One region of the Serratia sp. OS31 genome, then DNA from elsewhere that is predicted to be linked to it. Evidence: riboswitches for the same ligand, from Rfam matches in the RefSeq annotation. Region 1 holds a riboswitch; each other region holds the start of a gene.
What was found. A riboswitch is a leader RNA that binds a small molecule or an ion and turns the genes downstream of it on or off. The one in region 1 is predicted to bind thiamine pyrophosphate.
Positions count from the first base shown of each region.

Region 1 (4,805 bases):
GCCGGGTCTAGAACTAGTCAGACCACAAGGGTAGCAAAAAGTTGACTCACCACCAGGCATGAAAATGATGTACCGGCCCGATGCCGTGCCCCACTTCCAGCGTATCGGCCTGCAGCAGTGCCTGTTGCAAATAGTCCTTGGCGGCAGCGACCGTCCCGGCCCAGTCGTTGTGACGCGGCCGCAGCGCCGCCAGGGCGGCAGACAGCGTACAGCCGGTGCCATGAGTATGTCGCGTTGCCACGCGCGGTGCGGTAAACCGCTGCTCCTGCTCGGCCGTAAACAACCAATCCGGACTTTCGCTTTCGCTAAGGTGGCCCCCTTTCATCAACACCGCCTGACACCCCATCGCCAAAAGCGCCCGACCCTGCTCGCGCATCTGAAGCTCATTTTCTGCCGGGGCGCATGCCAGCAGCGCCGCCGCCTCAGGCAAGTTCGGCGTGATGATCGACACCAACGGCAACAGCTCGCGACGGATCGAGTCCACCGCTTCCGGCGCCAGCAGAGGATCGCCGCTTTTCGCCAGCATTACGGTATCCAGCACCACAAACGACGGCCGGTAATGGCGCAAACGCTCCGCCACCGCTTGCACGATATCGGCATTAGCCAACATGCCAATCTTGGTGCTGTCGATGCGCAGGTCGCTGAAGACGGAATCCAGCTGAGCGGCGACAAAGGCCGGATCTATGTTGTAGACCGACTGCACGCCACGGGTGTTTTGCGCCACCAGCGCGGTAATCACCGAGGCGCCATAGGCCCCCAACGCAGAAAAAGCTTTTAGATCGGCCTGAATGCCGGCGCCGCCGCTCGGATCGGTCCCGGCAATAGTCAGTGCGTTAATCCGTTTCATTGCAGTTCCTCCGGACGCAGCTGGTAAAGGGCGTCAAGGAATGCCGGGGTGAAACTGCCCGGTCCGGCGGCACGGCGCGTGGCCCGTTCACCGCAAAGCGACATCACCCGGCAGGCGGTTGCCACGTTATCCAGCCGATCGCCCGGCAGGCTGCAGAATGCCGCCACCACCGCCGAAAGTGCGCAGCCGGTACCGACCACGCGCGTCATCAGTACATCGCCGCCTGGGACCGCCCAGTCATGCTGACCGTCGGTGATGTAATCGACAACGCCGGTTACCGCTACCACGGCCCCGCTGTTTAGCGCCAATTCACGCGCCGCCGGCAATGCCGCCAGCGAGTCGTCTGCGCTGTCGACGCCACGTCCGTTAGCCTGCAGACCGCTCAGCGCCATGATTTCAGAAGCGTTGCCGCGGATCGCCGCCGGCCTCTCGCCCAGCAGACGATGGGCAAAGGCAGTGCGATAGACCAACCCGCCGACCGCTACCGGATCCAGCGTCCAGGGAGTTTGTGCCAGGTTGGCGGCTTCCACCGCGGCCAGCATGGATTCGGCGCGTGATGCATTGAGGGTGCCGATGTTGATCAGCAACGCATCCGCCAGTCGGCTGAACTGCGCCGCTTCGGTCGGTTCCACCACCATCGCCGGCGAAGCGCCGAGCGCCAACAGGACGTTAGCCGTCAGTTCCTGCACCACTTCGTTGGTCAGGCAATGGATCAGGGGCGATTGGCGTTTAAATTGAGTCAAACAGGCCGCGGCGCGAGCACCGGGTAAAACATCAGGTCGAGCGAGCATATTCCTCCCAACCGGCGTTCAAGAAGGCGGGTACCGGTTGGGGCACCGAGACTTCCCTACGCTGGCATAATCCAGATCAGGTAATACGGGTAAAATCTCAGCCACCACGCATCGCGCAGGGCACCCCGAGTCAAGACGGCCATTATTGGGGTTGCCGCCGGTGAGGTCAATCGCGCTATAGTGTCAAAAAATAAAAAGGAGGTGCCATGCAGATAAGAAAATACCAAGAGGCCGATCGCCCCTTCCTGCGCACCCTGTATCTGGCTTCGCGTAAAGCGGCGTTTCCGTGGCGTGATACCGAAGATTACCGGCTGGAAGATTTCGATCGCTCAACGCTGGGCGAGGACATCTGGGTGGCAGTAGATCAGGGAAAACGGCTGGGGTTTGTGTCGATTTATCGGCAGGACAACTTTATTCACAACCTGTATGTTGATCCGCATCTGCCACCGCTCGGCGTTGGCAGCGCACTGCTACAAGCCGCGGAACAGACCTTCACCGCCACCGGTTCGCTGAAATGCCTGGTGAAGAATGAGAAGGCGCTGGCGTTTTACCACAAGCACGGCTGGCGAACCATCACCACCGGCAATGACGGCGGTGAAGAATATTATCTGCTGTATTCTCCGGCCAAGTAAGGGCACGGCGCTAACCGTGCCCGTCCATTAATGCCCCCGGCTCAGGCGACAGAGGCTGCCGGGGTCAGTTTTGCGCGTGCGCGGATATTTCTGACCAACAGCCCCGACACTATGATCCCGGCACAGGCAAACGCGCCCATCAGCCCGAAGACGATCTTGTAGCCGGTCAGCCCAGGGAAAGCGTCGAGAATATGGCCGTACAGGCTAAAACAGAACATCGCCGGGGCATAACCGATAAAGCTGCCCAGTGCCATAGCCGCACCGGTATGTTCTTCGTCAATGCCGGCTTCACCGATGGGGGCAAAGAACACCGCCCGTTGGGTAAAGACCACCGCACCAAATCCCAGCGTACAGGCCATGCCCAAGTAAACCGGCATTTGCTCATGCGGTAACAGGATTAATAACGCCAGCGCAATGGCGCTAATAATGAAGGTATAAAATAAATATTTGCTGGGAGACTTTAATACTTTATCGGCAATAAGACCACCGATCGGCCCCCCAACCATTTTTAGGCAGTACTGATTAATGATCCCGTAAGCGCCCACCAGTGCAATCGGCAGCGCATAGACATGGCTAAGGAAAGGAATAAAGAACGTCAATCCGCAATACACTGCGTAAACACAGAAAACGCTGAAGGCAATCAGCCATACCGTTTTGTTTTTTAATACGCTGCCCATGCCCGGTTTTTTATTGACGGGGGCTTCTTCTTTCGCGGGTAATTTTTCCTCTGGGCTTTCTTTCATCACCAACAGAATAATAATCCCTACGCTGATGGCGATGGCCGAATAAAACAATATGCCGGCCTTAAACCCCAGGTAGCCACTGCCAAAAGCGGTAAACAGCGCCAGCGCAGAAAAGGCCACCACCGTATCGACAACCCCGCGCCCGGTTTCAAAAAAGCCGAACAACCGCCCCTGCTGAGTATTATCCCCCAGCATACTCACCGACTTGAGCAGCACCGGCCAATTCAGCATGTCGCAGGTTACGCCGAACAGCGCCCAGACAAACAGTATGCCCCAGTACCCCGGCATGCTGGAAAGATAGATGCCGAGCAGGCCAGTAGCAATCAGCGAAAACGACATGGTAAAACGTCGCGGCAGGCGATCGGAAAAATAGATTGATAAGAAGAAGCCAATGGTCGTCACAATCGAGTTAACCGACATGGCATTGCCTATTTCACCGTTACTCAAGTGAAAATACTGTTGCATCGGAACATAAAAAGCATCTTTAAGAGAAGGCAATTTATAGATTGTCCCTCCACATAAAACCAACAAGCTAAATAATGCCCATCTTTTTTTAGTTAACATAGTCCCCTCACAGCCGATAATTAATAAGCGGTGTTGTTTCCCCGTTGACGAGGCGAGCGTGCATCCACATCAACGAGAATGTGTTTTTTATAGGTTTATTTTTATATTATGCCGGGGTTAACAGTTCCCGGGCTTGTTGCATTAAACTTTCGATAATGGCGCGAACGTAGTGAATTTGATTTAAAGCATCCTGGGATTCTTTCTTTAATCGCTCTTCCAATCCCTGTGCCGGTAACGCTGTTTCACTCATTTCTCGCCATGGAATGGGAGGATTATCCCCTTCGTCGCTGAAACGAAACGGCGGTGCGTAATAATCCACCTCCTCTTCCAACCCATAGGCGGTGACCTGCGGTTGCTCTTCACCCAGACAGATCAGCCCCAATAACAGTTCTCTAAATGGCAAATCTCCCTGTCCGGAAATACAGGCACGATGCCCCATGCCCTTGTTCTCTCGCACAATAATTGCGTCCTTGATGTGCACCTGAGTGATTTCCCCACTCATTGCCGCCAGTGCCGGCAGCGGCTCTTCATTGGCGTTAATCATGTTGGCGAAATCAAACAGCAGGGAAAGTTGAGGGAAATCTGCCGCCCGGACCAGGCCGACCAATTCATGGCTCTTGAGATCTTCGTGCTGTTCCAAAGTAAAGCTCAGGCCACTGTGCTGATAACGTTGCTTAATGTACTGAATATCCGCACCGATACGCGCCAGCACTTCCTGCAATGCTCCCTGATAACGCGGATAAAAACGCACCGAACTGGCCCCGCATTTCAGCGCGATATTCACCGCCTGATCGATAGTTTGCGAGTCGGAGGCGCTGGTTTCGATATGAATATCCAATCCATAGCGACGAGCCTGTTCGCCAAACCGGCGCAATCGGGCATCATCAGCATGACAAAGCGCCTGACTTTCCCCATCCAGCACATGTACCTTAACCCCTCGCAACCGCTGCTGATGGGCGATGCTCAGCAAATCCTCGGGCAGGATCTTCTCCATACGCATATTGAGGTGAAAGGCGTACGCATGCAGGTAAAGGGGCAAGCTCTGCGCCCGTAGAAGGACTTTCTCCGCCGTTAAGCGATCCATGATATTCACCTATAAGTTAATAAAGAAATCTACCGACTCGAAGCGCCAGTGTTCGATATCCACCTGCACGATCCGGCGTTCGGCATCGGCACGATGCTTTTCGACCAAAATCGCAGGCGTGCTGGCGTTTCCGCCCATCATCTT
Region 1 is NZ_JACJFQ010000019.1:106,786-111,590, reverse strand. Features, by position in the region: gene thiD (bifunctional hydroxymethylpyrimidine kinase/phosphomethylpyrimidine kinase) at 47-847, opposite strand; gene thiM (hydroxyethylthiazole kinase) at 844-1,638, opposite strand; TPP riboswitch at 1,675-1,776, opposite strand; gene H5P17_RS16595 (GNAT family N-acetyltransferase) at 1,845-2,270, shown strand; gene H5P17_RS16590 (MFS transporter) at 2,312-3,577, opposite strand; gene H5P17_RS16585 (sugar phosphate isomerase/epimerase) at 3,684-4,661, opposite strand; gene H5P17_RS16580 (GntR family transcriptional regulator) at 4,671-4,805, opposite strand, start outside.

Region 2 (4,805 bases), on a different contig from region 1:
CTCAAGCAGTTGACGCACCGAGCCCATTTCCTGCGGCATCGCCTGACGCACCAGCCAGACCGGCAACCCCTCCCATTCACCAATAGCCCGGGCCATCCGCCCCTGCAGGGAAAATGACGCCGCCAAACCGCACGGCAATTCACCGTTTGGTAACCAAAGTTTGCTTTCATGGCTGACGATCCACCAGCCATTTTCATTACCCGTTAATGCAAGTTCCATATCGTTGTTGCACAACCTCAGCTTCACTGGCACTCTACGAATCGGCCTTGTAACATTTTAATAACTTACTGTTACGTTTTATTACTTACGGAGTCAAACATGCTCAACCGTTTGGAAAGCCTGACTCAGCGCGTTGGTGGTAGTAATGAATTAGTTGATCAATGGCTTCAGGCTCGCAAGCAACTGCTGGTCGCCTATTGCACCCTCGTGGGCATTAAACCGAATAAAGAAAAGCATACGCCGCTGAATGAAAAAGCGCTGGAGAACTTTTGCCATAATCTGGTGGATTACCTCTCCGCCGGTCATTTTCATATCTATGACAGAATTATCAAGCAAGTGGAAGGCGCATCCAGTCCGAAAATGAGTCTGGCCGTCAACATCTATCCCAAGCTCTGGGCCAATACCGAGCAGATTATGGCTTTCCACGATCGCTATACCGAAGTGGATATCGATCAGGACGTATGCCTGGAATTCCATCAGGCATTGTCGGATATCGGTGAAACCCTGGCGGCGCGTTTTACCCTGGAAGATAAGCTGATCCTGCTGGCGGCTGATGCCTGGCAACAAGCGGTACCGGACCAGGCGCTGGATCAGGTTCGTTAGAATTTTGTAGTTTTTTTTATTATCCCTCCTATACTGGGGGGCATCTTGTCGGAGTGCCTAGCGCCTGATTTGTTCATCAAATTGGCCAGGCTGAGACCGTTAATTCGGGATCCGCGGAACCTGATCGGGTTAATACCCGCGAAGGGAACAAGAGTAATCTATCGGTACAGGCAGGTGATCCCAACAGGGATAATCCCGCCCTGTCGGCCAGCATCATTACTCCCTCCGAGCTCCAGACAAGCAACTTTCCCAACCCAACACACTGGTAGGAACTTGCTATGTCTAACGTTAAAAAACCCCGTGCCCGTAAAGAGCAACGCGAAGAAGCCCAGCAGTTTATCGATACCCTTCAAGGCGTTTCCTTTCCCAACTCACGCCGGATTTATCTGCAGGGCTCACGCAACGATCTGCAGGTGCCGATGCGTGAAATCCAGCTTAGCCCGACGCTGCTTGGCGGCGACAAAGACAACCCACGGTACGAGCCCAACGAAGCCATTCCGGTATACGATACCGCGGGTCCTTACGGCGATCCGCAATCTGAACTTAATGTGCATACCGGCCTGGTTAAACTGCGTGCAGGCTGGATAGCTGAACGCGGTGATACCGAAGAGCTCAATGGCGTCAGTTCCGGTTTCACCCAGCAGCGCCTGGCGGATGAAGGCCTGGATCACCTGCGTTTTGAACATCTGCCGCGGCCGCGCAAGGCGCAATCTGGCAAATGCGTCACCCAGTTGCACTACGCCCGCGCCGGCGTAATCACCCCGGAGATGGAGTTTATCGCCATCCGCGAAAACATGGGCCGCGAGCGTATCCGCGGCGATGTCCTGCGCCAGCAGCATCCGGGCCAAGGCTGGGGAGCCAACCTGCCGGAGAACATCACGCCGGAATTCGTTCGACAGGAAGTCGCCGCCGGGCGCGCCATCATTCCCGCCAATATTAACCATCCCGAATCCGAGCCGATGATCATCGGTCGCAACTTTCTGGTGAAAGTTAACGCCAACATCGGCAACTCGGCGGTGACCTCATCCATCGAAGAGGAGGTCGAGAAACTGGTCTGGTCCACCCGCTGGGGTGCGGATACGGTGATGGACCTGTCCACCGGCCGCTATATCCACGAAACCCGCGAATGGATCCTGCGTAACAGTCCGGTACCGATCGGCACGGTGCCTATCTATCAGGCACTGGAAAAAGTGAACGGCGTGGCGGAAAACCTGACCTGGGAAATGTTCCGCGATACGTTACTGGAGCAGGCAGAACAAGGCGTTGACTACTTCACCATCCACGCTGGCGTGCTGTTGCGCTATGTACCGATGACCGCCAAGCGCCTGACCGGCATCGTCTCACGCGGCGGTTCGATCATGGCTAAATGGTGTCTGTCACACCATCAGGAAAACTTCCTGTACCAGCACTTCCGTGAAATCTGCGAGATCTGCGCCGCCTATGACGTCTCACTGTCCCTTGGCGACGGCCTGCGCCCAGGCTCGATTCAGGACGCCAATGACGAAGCGCAGTTCGCAGAACTGCACACGCTGGGCGAGTTGACCAAAATTGCCTGGGAATACGACGTGCAGGTGATGATCGAAGGTCCTGGTCACGTACCGATGCAAATGATCCGTCGCAACATGACCGAAGAGTTGGAGCATTGCCACGAAGCGCCGTTCTACACCCTTGGCCCGCTAACCACCGATATCGCTCCGGGCTATGACCACTTCACCTCCGGTATCGGCGCCGCGATGATCGGTTGGTTCGGCTGCGCCATGCTGTGTTACGTCACGCCGAAGGAGCACCTCGGGCTGCCGAACAAAGAAGACGTCAAACAGGGGCTGATCACCTACAAAATTGCCGCCCACGCCGCCGATTTGGCCAAAGGCCACCCTGGCGCTCAGATCCGCGATAACGCCATGTCCAAGGCGCGTTTCGAATTCCGCTGGGAAGATCAGTTCAACCTGGCGCTCGATCCGGCTACCGCACGGGCTTATCACGACGAAACCCTGCCGCAAGAGTCCGGCAAAATCGCCCACTTCTGTTCCATGTGCGGCCCCAAATTCTGCTCGATGAAAATTTCGCAGGAAGTTCGCGATTATGCCGCCGCGCAGGAAGCCGCCAAACCGATAGAAGTACAACTCACCGGCATGGAAAAAATGTCGGCCGAGTTCCGTTCGCGCGGCAGCGAGCTCTACCACAGCGCCGGCAACCTGCAAGAGGAACTGAGCAATGACTGATATCACCACACCTTTCCCCGCCACCCCGCACAAGCTGGGGTTATACCCGGTAGTCGACAGTGTCGAATGGATTGCTCGCCTGCTGGATGCGGGTGTTACCACGATCCAACTGCGCATCAAGGATCTGCCGGATGAGCAGGTCGAAGAGGATATTGCCGCCGCCATTGCGCTCGGTAAAAGGTACAACGCCCGCCTGTTTATCAACGACTATTGGCAATTGGCGATTAAACACGATGCCTATGGCGTACACCTGGGTCAGGAAGATCTGGAGACCACCGATTTGGCGGCCATTCACCGCGCCGGATTACGTTTAGGGGTTTCTACCCATGACGATACCGAACTGGCACGGGCCATTGCAGTGAAGCCTTCTTATATTGCGCTGGGGCATATCTTCCCGACGCAAACCAAAGACATGCCTTCCGCTCCCCAGGGTTTGGCAGAGCTGAAACGCCATATCCTCGGGCTGAGCAACTATCCGACGGTGGCGATCGGCGGGATCAGTATCGATCGCGTGGCGGACGTGTTGGCCTGCGGCGTCGGTAGCGTGGCGGTAGTCAGCGCCATTACTCAGGCGCCGGACTGGCGCGTCGCCACCGCTCAACTGCTGCAGCTGATCGAAGGCAAGGAGTAACCTCATGTTGAACGATCAAGAGTTTCTGCGTTACAGCCGCCAGTTACTGCTGGAAGACATTGGCCCGGAAGGCCAGGAGAAACTAAAAGGTTCGACGGCGCTGATCGTCGGGCTCGGGGGCTTAGGCTCCCCTGCAGCGCTCTATCTGGCTGCCGCCGGCGTCGGTACTCTGTTGCTGGCCGATGACGATACGCTTCACGTCACCAACCTGCAGCGCCAGATCTTGTACCGCAGCCCCGACGTTGCAAAAAGCAAAGCCGCTTTGGCACAGCGCCAGCTGCAGGCGCTGAATCCGATGGTCGAATCCATCGCGCTGGAACAACGGCTGCAAGGTGAAATCTTGCAACACGCCGTGGAACGCGCCGATCTCATTTTGGACTGCTGCGACAACATGGAAACCCGTCATGCGGTGAACGCTGCCTGCATCAGGGCCAACAAACCGCTTATCAGCGGCAGCGCGGTGGGCTTCAGCGGCCAGCTGCTGGTCATTGAACCGCCTTATGCCCACGGCTGTTACGCCTGCCTGTACCCGGAGCAAACCGAACCGCAGCGTAATTGCCGCACCGCCGGTGTACTCGGCCCGGTGGTCGGCGTCATAGGCACGCTGCAAGCCCTGGAGGCGATAAAAATGCTGGCGGGTATGCCTTCGTCACTCAACGGCAAGCTGCGGTTGTTCGACGGTAAGCAACAAAGCTGGAGCACCTTGCAGCTCAGCCAGGCCAGCACCTGCGCAGTATGCGGAGGGACAGCATGAAAATCCGGCTTAATGATCAGCCGTTGGCATTGGCGCAGCCACTGAGCGTCGACGCACTGCTCGAGCAGTTGGAGCGCCACCAGCCAGGTACGGCGCTGGCTATCAACCAAATCATCATCCCGCGTGCAGACTGGGCTAACCACCTGGTGCAAGACGGTGATGACATCCTGTTGTTTCAAGCGATCGCCGGAGGCTGACATGCTGCAAATCGCCGATACCCTCTTTACTTCACGCCTGTTTACCGGCACCGGCAAATTCGCCACCCCAACGCTGATGCTGGATGCCCTGCAGGCCTCCGGCTCGCAGTTAGTGACCATGGCGATGAAGCGCGTTGATCTGCGCGGCGGCAATGATGCCATTCTGGCCCCGCTGCAGC
Region 2 is NZ_JACJFQ010000041.1:18,578-23,382, reverse strand. Features, by position in the region: gene nudC (NAD(+) diphosphatase) at 1-219, opposite strand, end outside; gene H5P17_RS23595 (Rsd/AlgQ family anti-sigma factor) at 319-822, shown strand; TPP riboswitch at 862-986, shown strand; gene thiC (phosphomethylpyrimidine synthase ThiC) at 1,101-3,044, shown strand; gene thiE (thiamine phosphate synthase) at 3,037-3,675, shown strand; gene H5P17_RS23580 (HesA/MoeB/ThiF family protein) at 3,680-4,429, shown strand; gene thiS (sulfur carrier protein ThiS) at 4,426-4,626, shown strand; gene H5P17_RS23570 (thiazole synthase) at 4,628-4,805, shown strand, end outside.
Region 2: linked by a shared signal. The riboswitch ahead of thiC (phosphomethylpyrimidine synthase ThiC) and the one ahead of thiM (hydroxyethylthiazole kinase) in region 1 are both predicted to bind thiamine pyrophosphate.

Region 3 (4,805 bases), on a different contig from region 1:
ATGTACATGGTATTGCAGGTCCACATCAGCACCGAGGCGATAAACAGCCGCCTGACATCCGGATTCCGCCAGGCGCTGACCGGGACAATCGGTGCCGAAGGCGCTGCGATTAGCGTATCGGCAGGTTCTACCGGCACAACACGCGGCACCGAAGGCAGCGTAAACCACACCAGCAATGCACAGATTGCAAAAGTCGCCGCAGCAATGACGAACATCACCGTAAAGCCGTAATTCAGCGCCAGCGTAAACGACAGCGGCGGGCCAATGACCCAGGCCAACGACAGCTGCGCACGCATGACCGAGCTGAACATCACCACTTCACGCGCCGAGCTGTCGGCATATTCCCGCGCCAGTGCAAAAATCTGCGGCATGGCGGTGTTGGCAATCGCCGACAGCAGCACCCCGGCCGTGATCAGCGTCAAATAGTCGCGGTTGAAGGCAAAAAGCAGGCAATTGCCGACCGCCATCAGGCAACACACCAGGATCAGTTTGCGTCGATCGCCGCGCGTGTCCGAGCGTTTGGCCAGCAGAAAACTGACCGCAATACCGACAATGGCGTTAACGGTATAGAACAGACCCACCCACAGCGGCCGGACTTTAACCTCGGTGGTTAAAAACAGGCTCAGGGTCGGTGCCAATAGCGCGCCGGCAATACCGGAAAGGAAAGCAATCAGCAGGAAAGCGGCAAAGACGGGATTAAAGCGGCGTGGCAGCCAATGCAGTCGTTTCATATCGTCGTCTCTGGGCTTTAATGCGGAAGACAGAACCTTAGGCCAAGGGGAAAAAATTGCAAGAATATCCCCACAGCCCACAATAAAAAAACCAGTGGGTATGACCCCACTGGCTGGTGAACAACACCATTACTCAGAAACACTTTCGCTACCGAAGCCTCAGAGGTGCTCGCGGTATTGCTTGTCCGTCATTGACGCGATATCCCATTGGGTCAGGTGGGCCAACATCTCCAGCCGCGCCTGTTCAGGCACCAGCCCCAACCAGTCGGCGTGCTGCCGACGTATCGCACTGAAGTAGCGCTGATAGAACTGTTTTGACAAGAAAACTTTCATCCGTCGCCCTCCCCCTTTCATTGAGGAAAATTATCGGCGTAATATAGGGAAAGATAAATTGATGGGTTACCGCCGGAACCTTCCTCTTTTATGTCCACATCCCGATTGCAACAACAGTTCATTCGCCTGTGGCAGCGCTGCCACGGTGAAGCGACCGAAACCACGCTACAGGAGCTGGCCGAAGTGCTCAGCTGTTCCCGCCGCCACGTGCGTTCGTTACTGGGTGCCATGCAACAGCAGGGCTGGCTGACCTGGCAGGCAGAGTCGGGGCGCGGCAAGCGTTCGCAACTGACCTTTCACTATACCGGTCTGGCGCTGCAGCAGCAGCGTGCCGAGGAGTTGCTGGAGCAGGATCGTATCGATCAGCTGGTGCAACTGGTCGGCGATAAAAACGTAGTGCGACAGATGCTGCTATCCCAGCTGGGCCGCAGCTTTCGTCAGGGTAAACACATTCTGCGCGTGCTCTATTACCGCCAACTGTACAATCTGTTGCCGGGTTCGGCGTTGCGGCGCTCGGAAACCCATTTGGCCCGACAGATTTTCAGCGGCCTGACGCGGATAAACGAGGAAAACGGGGAACTTGAATCCGACCTTTCTCATCATTGGCAAGCTTTAACGCCGTTGCATTGGCGATTTTATCTACGCCCGGCCATTCATTTTCACCATGGGCGCGAGCTGGAAATGGAGGATGTCATCCGTTCGCTCAGCCGGTTGATGCCACAACCGCTGTTCTCCCATATCGAACGCGTGACTTCGCCGACGCCTTACGTGATTGACGTGCATTTGCACGCGCCCGATTACTGGCTGCCGTGGCTGCTGGGCAGCGTTCACGCCATGATATTGCCGCGCGAGTGGCAGAGCCTGCCGGAATTCTCGCGCCATCCGGTAGGGACCGGCCCCTACAGCGTGGTGCGCAATCACCGCAGCCAGATGAAAATTCACGCCTTTGACGATTACTTTGGCTATCGCGCGCTGATCGACGAGGTCAATATCTGGGTGCTGCCAGAGGTGACCGAAGAACTGGTGCACTCCGGCGTACAGCTACAGGCGGACGATACCGGGAAAAACGAGCTGGAAAGCCGGCTGGAAGAAGGCTGCTATTTTCTGCTGTTCGATCAGCGCTCACCGCTGGCCGCCGATCCGATCATGCGCAGCTGGTTGTGTGAACTGATCAATCCCATTTCGCTCCTGAGCAATGCCGGCCCTGTTTATCAACGCTATTGGTCACCGGCCTACGGCATTCTGCCGCGCTGGCACCACAATCGCGCGCTGGCTTTGCAGCCCAAACCGGCCGGTTTGACCGAGCTGACCCTGACCTACTACAGCGAACACTCAGAGTTTCACGCCATTCAGCAGGCCATCGAACCCTTGCTCGCGCAGCACGGCATCAAGCTGAATATTCAGATTGTCGATTACGCTACCTGGCATAAAGGCGACGCGAGCACCGACCTGTGGCTCGGCAGCGCCAACTTTTACCTGCCACTGGAGTTTTCACTGTTCGCCACCCTGTATGAACTGCCGCTGATGCAGCACTGCATGAGTGAGGACTTGTCCGAAGATGCGGCGCTGTGGCGCGCCAATGCGCTGCCGCTGGCGGATTTTTGCCAACGTCTGGTCAGCGGCCATCAATTGCATCCCCTGTTCCACCACTGGCTGCAACTGCATGGCCAGCGCAGCATGCGCGGCGTACGAATGAACACTCTGGGTTGGTTTGATTTCAAATCTGCCTGGTTTGCCCCCCCGGAAGCATAAGCACCTTTCACCGGCGCCCGTTAGTCTTTACAATGGCGCCGTCTCAACGGGGTGCAAAACGCCAGCGGCCGGTTTTGCTGAGAACAAACCCGTCGAACCTGATCCGGTCAATACCGGCGGAGGGATTTGAGCCCAGCGATCCGGCATCAGCCGCTTGCCCCCTCAGATACCCTTGCCCCCCTAAATTTTCAGGAGTGCAAAGTGGTCAAAAAAAGCCTGCCCTTGTTACTGTTGCTGTGCGCCGCATCGGTGTTCGCCAAGCCCACGCTGACGGTCTACACCTACGATTCCTTCGCCGCTGACTGGGGCCCTGGCCCGGCGGTTAAAAAGGCCTTTGAGGCCCAGTGCGATTGCGAGCTGAAATTTGTCGCGTTGGAAGACGGTGTCTCACTGCTTAACCGCCTGCGCATGGAGGGCAAAAACAGCGCCGCCGACGTGGTGCTGGGGCTGGACAACAACCTGCTGCAGGCTGCGCAACAAACCGGGTTATTCGCGCCAAGCGACGTCGACAGCAGCAAATTGAGCGTCCCGGGCGGCTGGCAAGACCAAACCTTCGTGCCTTATGACTACGGCTACTTTGCCTTCGTTTATAACAAAGAAAAGCTGAAGAACCCGCCCAAAAGCCTGCATGAGCTGGTCGACAGCAGCCAGAACTGGAAAGTGATCTACGAGGATCCGCGTACCAGTACCCCAGGTTTGGGTCTGCTGCTGTGGATGCAGAAAGTGTATGGCGATCAGGCACCGGCGGCCTGGCAGAAGCTGGCGAAGAAGACCGTCACCGTGACCAAGGGCTGGAGCGAAGCCTATGGCCTGTTCCTGAAAGGCGAAGGCGATTTGGTGCTCAGCTACACCACCTCCCCGGCTTACCATCTGATTGAAGAAAAAAAAGACGGTTACGCCGCGGCCAACTTCAGTGAAGGCCATTATCTGCAGGTGGAAGTGGCGGGCAAACTCAAGGCCGGCAAGCAGCCTGAGTTGGCGGAACGCTTTATGCAATTTATGGTATCCCCGGCGTTCCAAAATGCCATTCCTACCGGCAACTGGATGTACCCGGTGATCAAGACCTCACTGCCGGCCGGATTTGACCAAATGACCGTGCCGCAGACCGCCTTGCAATACAGCGCAGAAGAAGTGGCCAAACAACGCAGCAACTGGATCCGGGCATGGCAAACCGCCGTCAGCCACTGATCCCGCAGTGGCTCTGGCCGGGGCTGCTGGCCGCCGGCCTGATCCTGACCATCGCCGTGCTGGCGATGGGGTCGCTGTGGCGGCACGCCCCGGACAGCGACTGGCGTGGTTTATGGCAAGACAGCTACCTGTGGCACGTGGTGCGCTTTACGTTTTGGCAAGCCCTGCTGTCCGCGCTGATCTCGGTGCTGCCCGCGATTCTGTTGGCTCGGGCGCTCTATCGCCGCCGTTTCCCCGGCCGTCAGTTACTGCTGCGGCTCTGCGCCATGACGCTGGTGCTGCCGGTACTGGTGGCGGTGTTCGGCCTGCTCAGCGTCTATGGCCGCCAGGGCTGGTTGGCAATGCTGTGTGGCTGGCTGGGCATTAACTACAGTTTCACGCCTTATGGTCTGCAGGGCATCCTGCTGGCGCACATGTTTTTCAACCTGCCGTTGGCGACACGTCTGTTGCTGCAGGCGCTGGAAAACATTCCGGTTGAACAGCGCCAATTGTCAGCCCAGCTCGGCATGAGCGGTTGGCAGCAGTTTCGCTTTGTCGAATGGCCGGCGCTGCGCCGTCAAATCCTGCCGAGCGGCGCGCTGATCTTTATGCTGTGCTTCGCCAGCTTCGCCACCGTACTGTCGCTGGGAGGCGGCCCGCAGGCGACCACCATCGAACTGGCCATCTATCAGGCGCTCAGTTACGACTACGATCTCAGCCGCGCCGCCCTGCTGGCGCTGATCCAACTGACATGCTGCCTGGGACTGGTGATATTCAGCCAGCGGCTGAGCCAGGCGCTGCCGGTCGGCAATACCCATGCCC
Region 3 is NZ_JACJFQ010000001.1:8,058-12,862, forward strand. Features, by position in the region: gene H5P17_RS00040 (sugar efflux transporter) at 1-731, opposite strand, end outside; gene sgrT (glucose uptake inhibitor SgrT) at 891-1,064, opposite strand; gene sgrR (HTH-type transcriptional regulator SgrR) at 1,155-2,816, shown strand; TPP riboswitch at 2,854-2,959, shown strand; gene thiB (thiamine ABC transporter substrate binding subunit) at 3,018-4,004, shown strand; gene thiP (thiamine/thiamine pyrophosphate ABC transporter permease ThiP) at 3,980-4,805, shown strand, end outside.
Region 3: linked by a shared signal. The riboswitch ahead of thiB (thiamine ABC transporter substrate binding subunit) and the one ahead of thiM (hydroxyethylthiazole kinase) in region 1 are both predicted to bind thiamine pyrophosphate.

Region 4 (4,805 bases), on a different contig from region 1:
CAGGGTGCGGGCCAGATCGAGATAATCGTTATTGACCCGGCGCAGCCCATCGAAGAAGGCGGACGTGACCGGGAAGAAAATCACCAGCACCGCCATCACCACTTTGGCGCTCATGCCGAAGCCGAACCACAGCACCAACAGCGGCGCCAGAGCAAACACCGGTATCGCCTGGCTGGTCAGCACCAAGGGCATTAACCAGCGCTGCAAGCGCGGCGAAAAGATCATGCACAGCGCCAGCGAGGCACCGAGCAAAACCCCGGCCAGCAAACCGCAGGCGATCTCCGAGGCGGTGATCAGCGTGTGATAAGCGAGGTAAGCACGGTTGTCCCACAGCGCCTGTGCCACCGCCGAGGGGGAGGGCAACAGGAAGGCAGGGATATCGCCCAGCGTGACCAGCCCCCAGAGCAGCAACAGGCCGACGAACACCGTCAGGCTGCGACGCATCCGCGACAGACGGCTTTCAGGCAGGGTTTTCATCCGGCGGCCCTCACGAGTTGCAGCAGCAACTCGCTCTGGCTTTTCAACAACTGAGGATTGTCCGGCGCTCGTGGCGGTAAGCCCTCGATAACATGGCTGTCGTCCAGCCCCGCCGGATAACGGGACAGCACCAGCAGGCGGTGGCTGAGGCGGCAGGCCTCCATGGGGTCGTGAGTGATCAGCAGCACGGTATGCTGCGCCAGCAGTTCGGCGGCCAACTGCTGGATCATGGCGCGGGTAATGGTATCCAGCGCCGAGAAGGGTTCGTCCATCAACACAATCGGCTGACGTTCATACAGGGTGCGGGCAATAGCGGCACGTTGACGCATGCCGCCGGACAGCGCGGCGGGCAAGCTGCGGCCATAGCCGCTCAGCCCCACGCGTTCCAGCAAATGCTCCGCCCAGGCGCGGTCGACCTTTTCGCCGCGCAGCCGCGCGCCGAGGCTAATATTCTCGTCAATTGTCAGCCAGGGATAGAGCAGATCCTTTTGCCCCATATAGGCGATACGCCCGGCGATCGGCAGGCCATCGCTGCCGATAACCGTACCGGAAGTGGGTTTCGCCAGTCCGGCGATGATCTTCAGCAGGCTGGTTTTCCCCGCGCCGCTGGCGCCGAGCAGGGCAACGAAGCTGCCGCCGGCGATATCGAACTTCAGACCATCGAAAATCACCTGCTGACCAAAGCGCAGGGTCAGATCCCGTACCTGAATACCGGGCCGGGCGTTGCCGTGCTGCGTGTCGCCGAGGCTCATTGGGCATTCAACCCCATCTGCCAGAAGGCGGATTCCAGGCGGGTGGCGGTGGTGAAAATCGCCGACAGTTCGTTCAGACGGCTTGGGGCACCCCGCTGGAGGCCAACGTTTTCCAGCAGGTCGAGGGAGGCTTGTACGCCGCTCAGATACGCGGGATCACCATAGTTGCGGATCCACGAGGAATAGGGATTGCCTTCCATCACCGTGTTGGGATCGTTGAGCAGACGCAGGCCGATTTCGGCATAGCCAGCGACGCAGGGCATTAAGGCTACCAGCAGATCCAGAGCGTCCCCGGCGTGGCCGATATCGAGTACGTAGCGGGTGTAGTTCAGGGTTTCCGGCGCTTCGGGTTCGGCGGCTATCTGCGGTTCGCTCAGCCCCCAGTCGGCGCAATAGGCCAGGTGCAGGGGCAGTTCGGCGACAATGGCATTGAGCGAAGCGGTGGCAGCGCGCATTTCCGGCAGGGTGCGCAGTTTGCTGACCAGCAGGGCATAGGCTCGGGCAAAGTGGATCAGGAACAGATAATCCTGCGTCAGGTAGCGGCGAAACGCGGGTTCCGGCAGCGTACCGGCGGCCAGTTGCTGGATAAAGGGATGTGCCACATAGTCCTGCCAGTGGCCGCCGGCCTGTTGGCGCAGCTTTCCGTAAAGACCGTTTTCGAATAAGGGAGTAAACATGGGACCTCCAAAAGTGAGTGGAGATCCGGGCGTGCTGAGGTGAGGTATGAACAGGCAACCGCCGTGAGGGGATTGCCGACCGTCCCTTCGCTGGCATGACCCAGATCAGGTTCAAAGGGTTCGGCTTGCGCCATCTCAGCCCGTAACAGGACACCCCTCGGAGGAGCCTGTTATACGATATTTACTTTTTGATTACAATGCTCAGGCGATGCTTGGCCGCAGGGAAAAAGGATCCGTTTAGTGCGATCGGCCACGATATTTCTGGCCTGGAGGGGGGCATTTTTGTCACTGTAATCCGGTCATTAATGAATCTAAGGATCACCCCCATGAAGAAAATCGGATTCCTTTCTTTCGGCCACTGGACGCCTTCGTCGCAGTCGGGCACCCGTTCGGCGGCCGATGCGCTGCTGCAATCCATTGATCTTGCCGTGGCGGCAGAAGAACTGGGGGCGGATGGGGCTTATTTTCGCGTGCACCACTTTGCCCGCCAGCTTGCCTCGCCATTCCCGCTGTTGGCGGCCATCGGCGCCAAAACCCGACGTATCGAGATCGGCACCGGCGTGATCGACATGCGTTATGAAAATCCGCTTTATATGGTCGAAGATGCCTGCGCCGCCGACCTGATTTCCGGCGGGCGCTTGCAACTGGGCATCAGTCGCGGTTCTCCCGAACAGGTGATTGATGGCTGGCGTTATTTTGGCTATACGCCTGCCGAAGGCGAGACCGAAGCCGATATGGCGCGCCGTCATACCGACGTTTTGTTGGAAGCGCTGCGTGGTGAAGGCTTCGCCGAACCTAACCCGCAACCGATGTTCCCGAATCCACCGGGCCTGCTGCGGGTCGAGCCTTTCTCCGCCGGGCTGCGCGATCGCATCTGGTGGGGCGCCAGCTCGGACGCCACGGCGGTTTGGGCGGCGAAGCTGGGCATGAATCTGCAAAGTTCGACGCTGAAAAACGATGAAACCGGCGAACCTTTCCACGTGCAGCAGGCCAAGCAGATCCGCGCCTATCGCGCCGCCTGGAAGGACGCGGGCCATGTGCGTGAACCACGGGTGTCGGTCAGCCGCAGCATCTTTGCGCTGATGAACCAGCAGGATCGCAGCTATTTCGGCAACAGCGGTCAGGACAGCGATCAGGTGGGGTATATCGATCAGCAGACTCGTGCGGTATTCGGCCGTAGCTATGCTGCCGAGCCGGAGTTGTTGATCAAGCAGCTGGCGCAGGACGAAGCGATCGCCGAAGCCGATACCTTGCTGCTGACCGTGCCCAACCAGCTGGGCGTCGACTACAACGCCCACGTGATTGAGTCGATCCTGACTCATGTCGCGCCGGCGCTGGGCTGGCGCTGATGAGGGAAACGCTTCTCAAACCGGGAAGCGTTATTGACTTATCTTGTCGGTTTTGTATTTTAAGGACATGCATACATTTCTGATTATCGTCCCCGAAGGGGGCATGCTGTTCGAATCGGCGGGGATCGCCGACATCCTGATGCAGGCCAACCGCTTGCGGCCCGATGACGCGCCGCTCTACCAGATGGCGATAGTGACCACGCAAGCCCACCGGGTGGTGCATGGCTCATCCGGCTTGAATTTATTGGCCGATCATCGCCTGGCGGATCTCGACCCTGAGGTGGAACGCGATACCATCATCGTTACCGGCAAAGGTGCGACCGAGGATGAGAGCGCCTTTGTGGTGGATTGGCTCCGCCGTGCGGCCCCCAAGGCGCGGCGCGTGGCGTCCGTTTGCGGTGGCGCGATGCTGTTGGCCGAGGCCGGTTTGCTGGACGGCCGCCGGGCGACCACCCATTGGCGGCTGCTGGAAACCTTGCAGGCCCGCTTCCCCAAAGTGAAGGTCGAAAATGGGCCGATCTATGTGCAGGATGGTGCCGTTTGGACCTCTGGCGGCGTCAGCTCCGGGTTTGATCTCACTCTGGCGCTGGTGGAGGACGATTACGGTTTCGTGCAGGCCCGCGAAGTGGCGCAGGATCTGGTGATGTTTTTGCGCCGGCCTGGCGGGCAGGCGCAGTTCAGCCGTTATCCACTGAATCAGGCCAAAACACCGGGGCCTATCCGCGATCTGCAGAGCTGGATCCTGGAGAATCTGGCCGAGGATCTTTCCGTTGAGAAACTGGCCGAGCGGGTTGCCATGAGTCCGCGCAACTTTACGCGTGTGTTCACGCGCGAAACCGGCATTTCACCCGCCAAATTTGTCGAAGAAGGGCGCTTGTACATCGCCCGCCAGCGCCTGGAACAGAGTTCACAAGGCATTGAACAAATCGCCACCAGCAGCGGTTTCGGCAATGCGCTCAATCTGCGCCGCGTTTTCGAACGGCATCTGCAACTGACCCCAACCGAATACCGCGATCGCTTTCATTCACGCACTTTGGCGTAAATTGATCTACAAACGTCATTTACGACATGCTCCCCGCGGCTTAAATTTACACCAGAGCCAATAACGAAGGAGTAGATCATGGTCAAAGTAGGCATTAATGGATTCGGCAGAATCGGCAGGAATGTTTTGCGTGCTGCGTTAGGTCGCAGCGACTTTGAAGTTGTGGCGATCAATGATTTGACCGACAGTAAAACCCTGGCGCATCTGCTGAAATACGATTCGCTCTCGGGCCGGCTGGCGGCCAGCGTCGAAGCCGGTGAAAACCAGCTGCTGCTGGACGGCAGGCCAATTCATGTCTTCTCTGAAAGAGATCCGGGCGCCATTCCATGGAAAAGCGTGGGCGTTGACGTGGTGATCGAAGCGACCGGTTTTTTTGCCGATAAAGCCAAGGCAGAAGTCCATATCACCCGGGGCGGCGCCAAACGAGTAATCATCTCTGCGCCGGCTAAAGACGACGACATTACGATAGTGATGGGCGTTAACCAGGATCAGTACGATCCGGCCAAGC
Region 4 is NZ_JACJFQ010000010.1:55,883-60,687, forward strand. Features, by position in the region: gene H5P17_RS10905 (ABC transporter permease) at 1-477, opposite strand, end outside; gene H5P17_RS10910 (ABC transporter ATP-binding protein) at 474-1,229, opposite strand; gene H5P17_RS10915 (TenA family protein) at 1,226-1,906, opposite strand; TPP riboswitch at 1,972-2,074, opposite strand; gene H5P17_RS10920 (LLM class flavin-dependent oxidoreductase) at 2,233-3,255, shown strand; gene H5P17_RS10925 (GlxA family transcriptional regulator) at 3,323-4,297, shown strand; gene gap (type I glyceraldehyde-3-phosphate dehydrogenase) at 4,376-4,805, shown strand, end outside.
Region 4: linked by a shared signal. The riboswitch ahead of H5P17_RS10915 (TenA family protein) and the one ahead of thiM (hydroxyethylthiazole kinase) in region 1 are both predicted to bind thiamine pyrophosphate.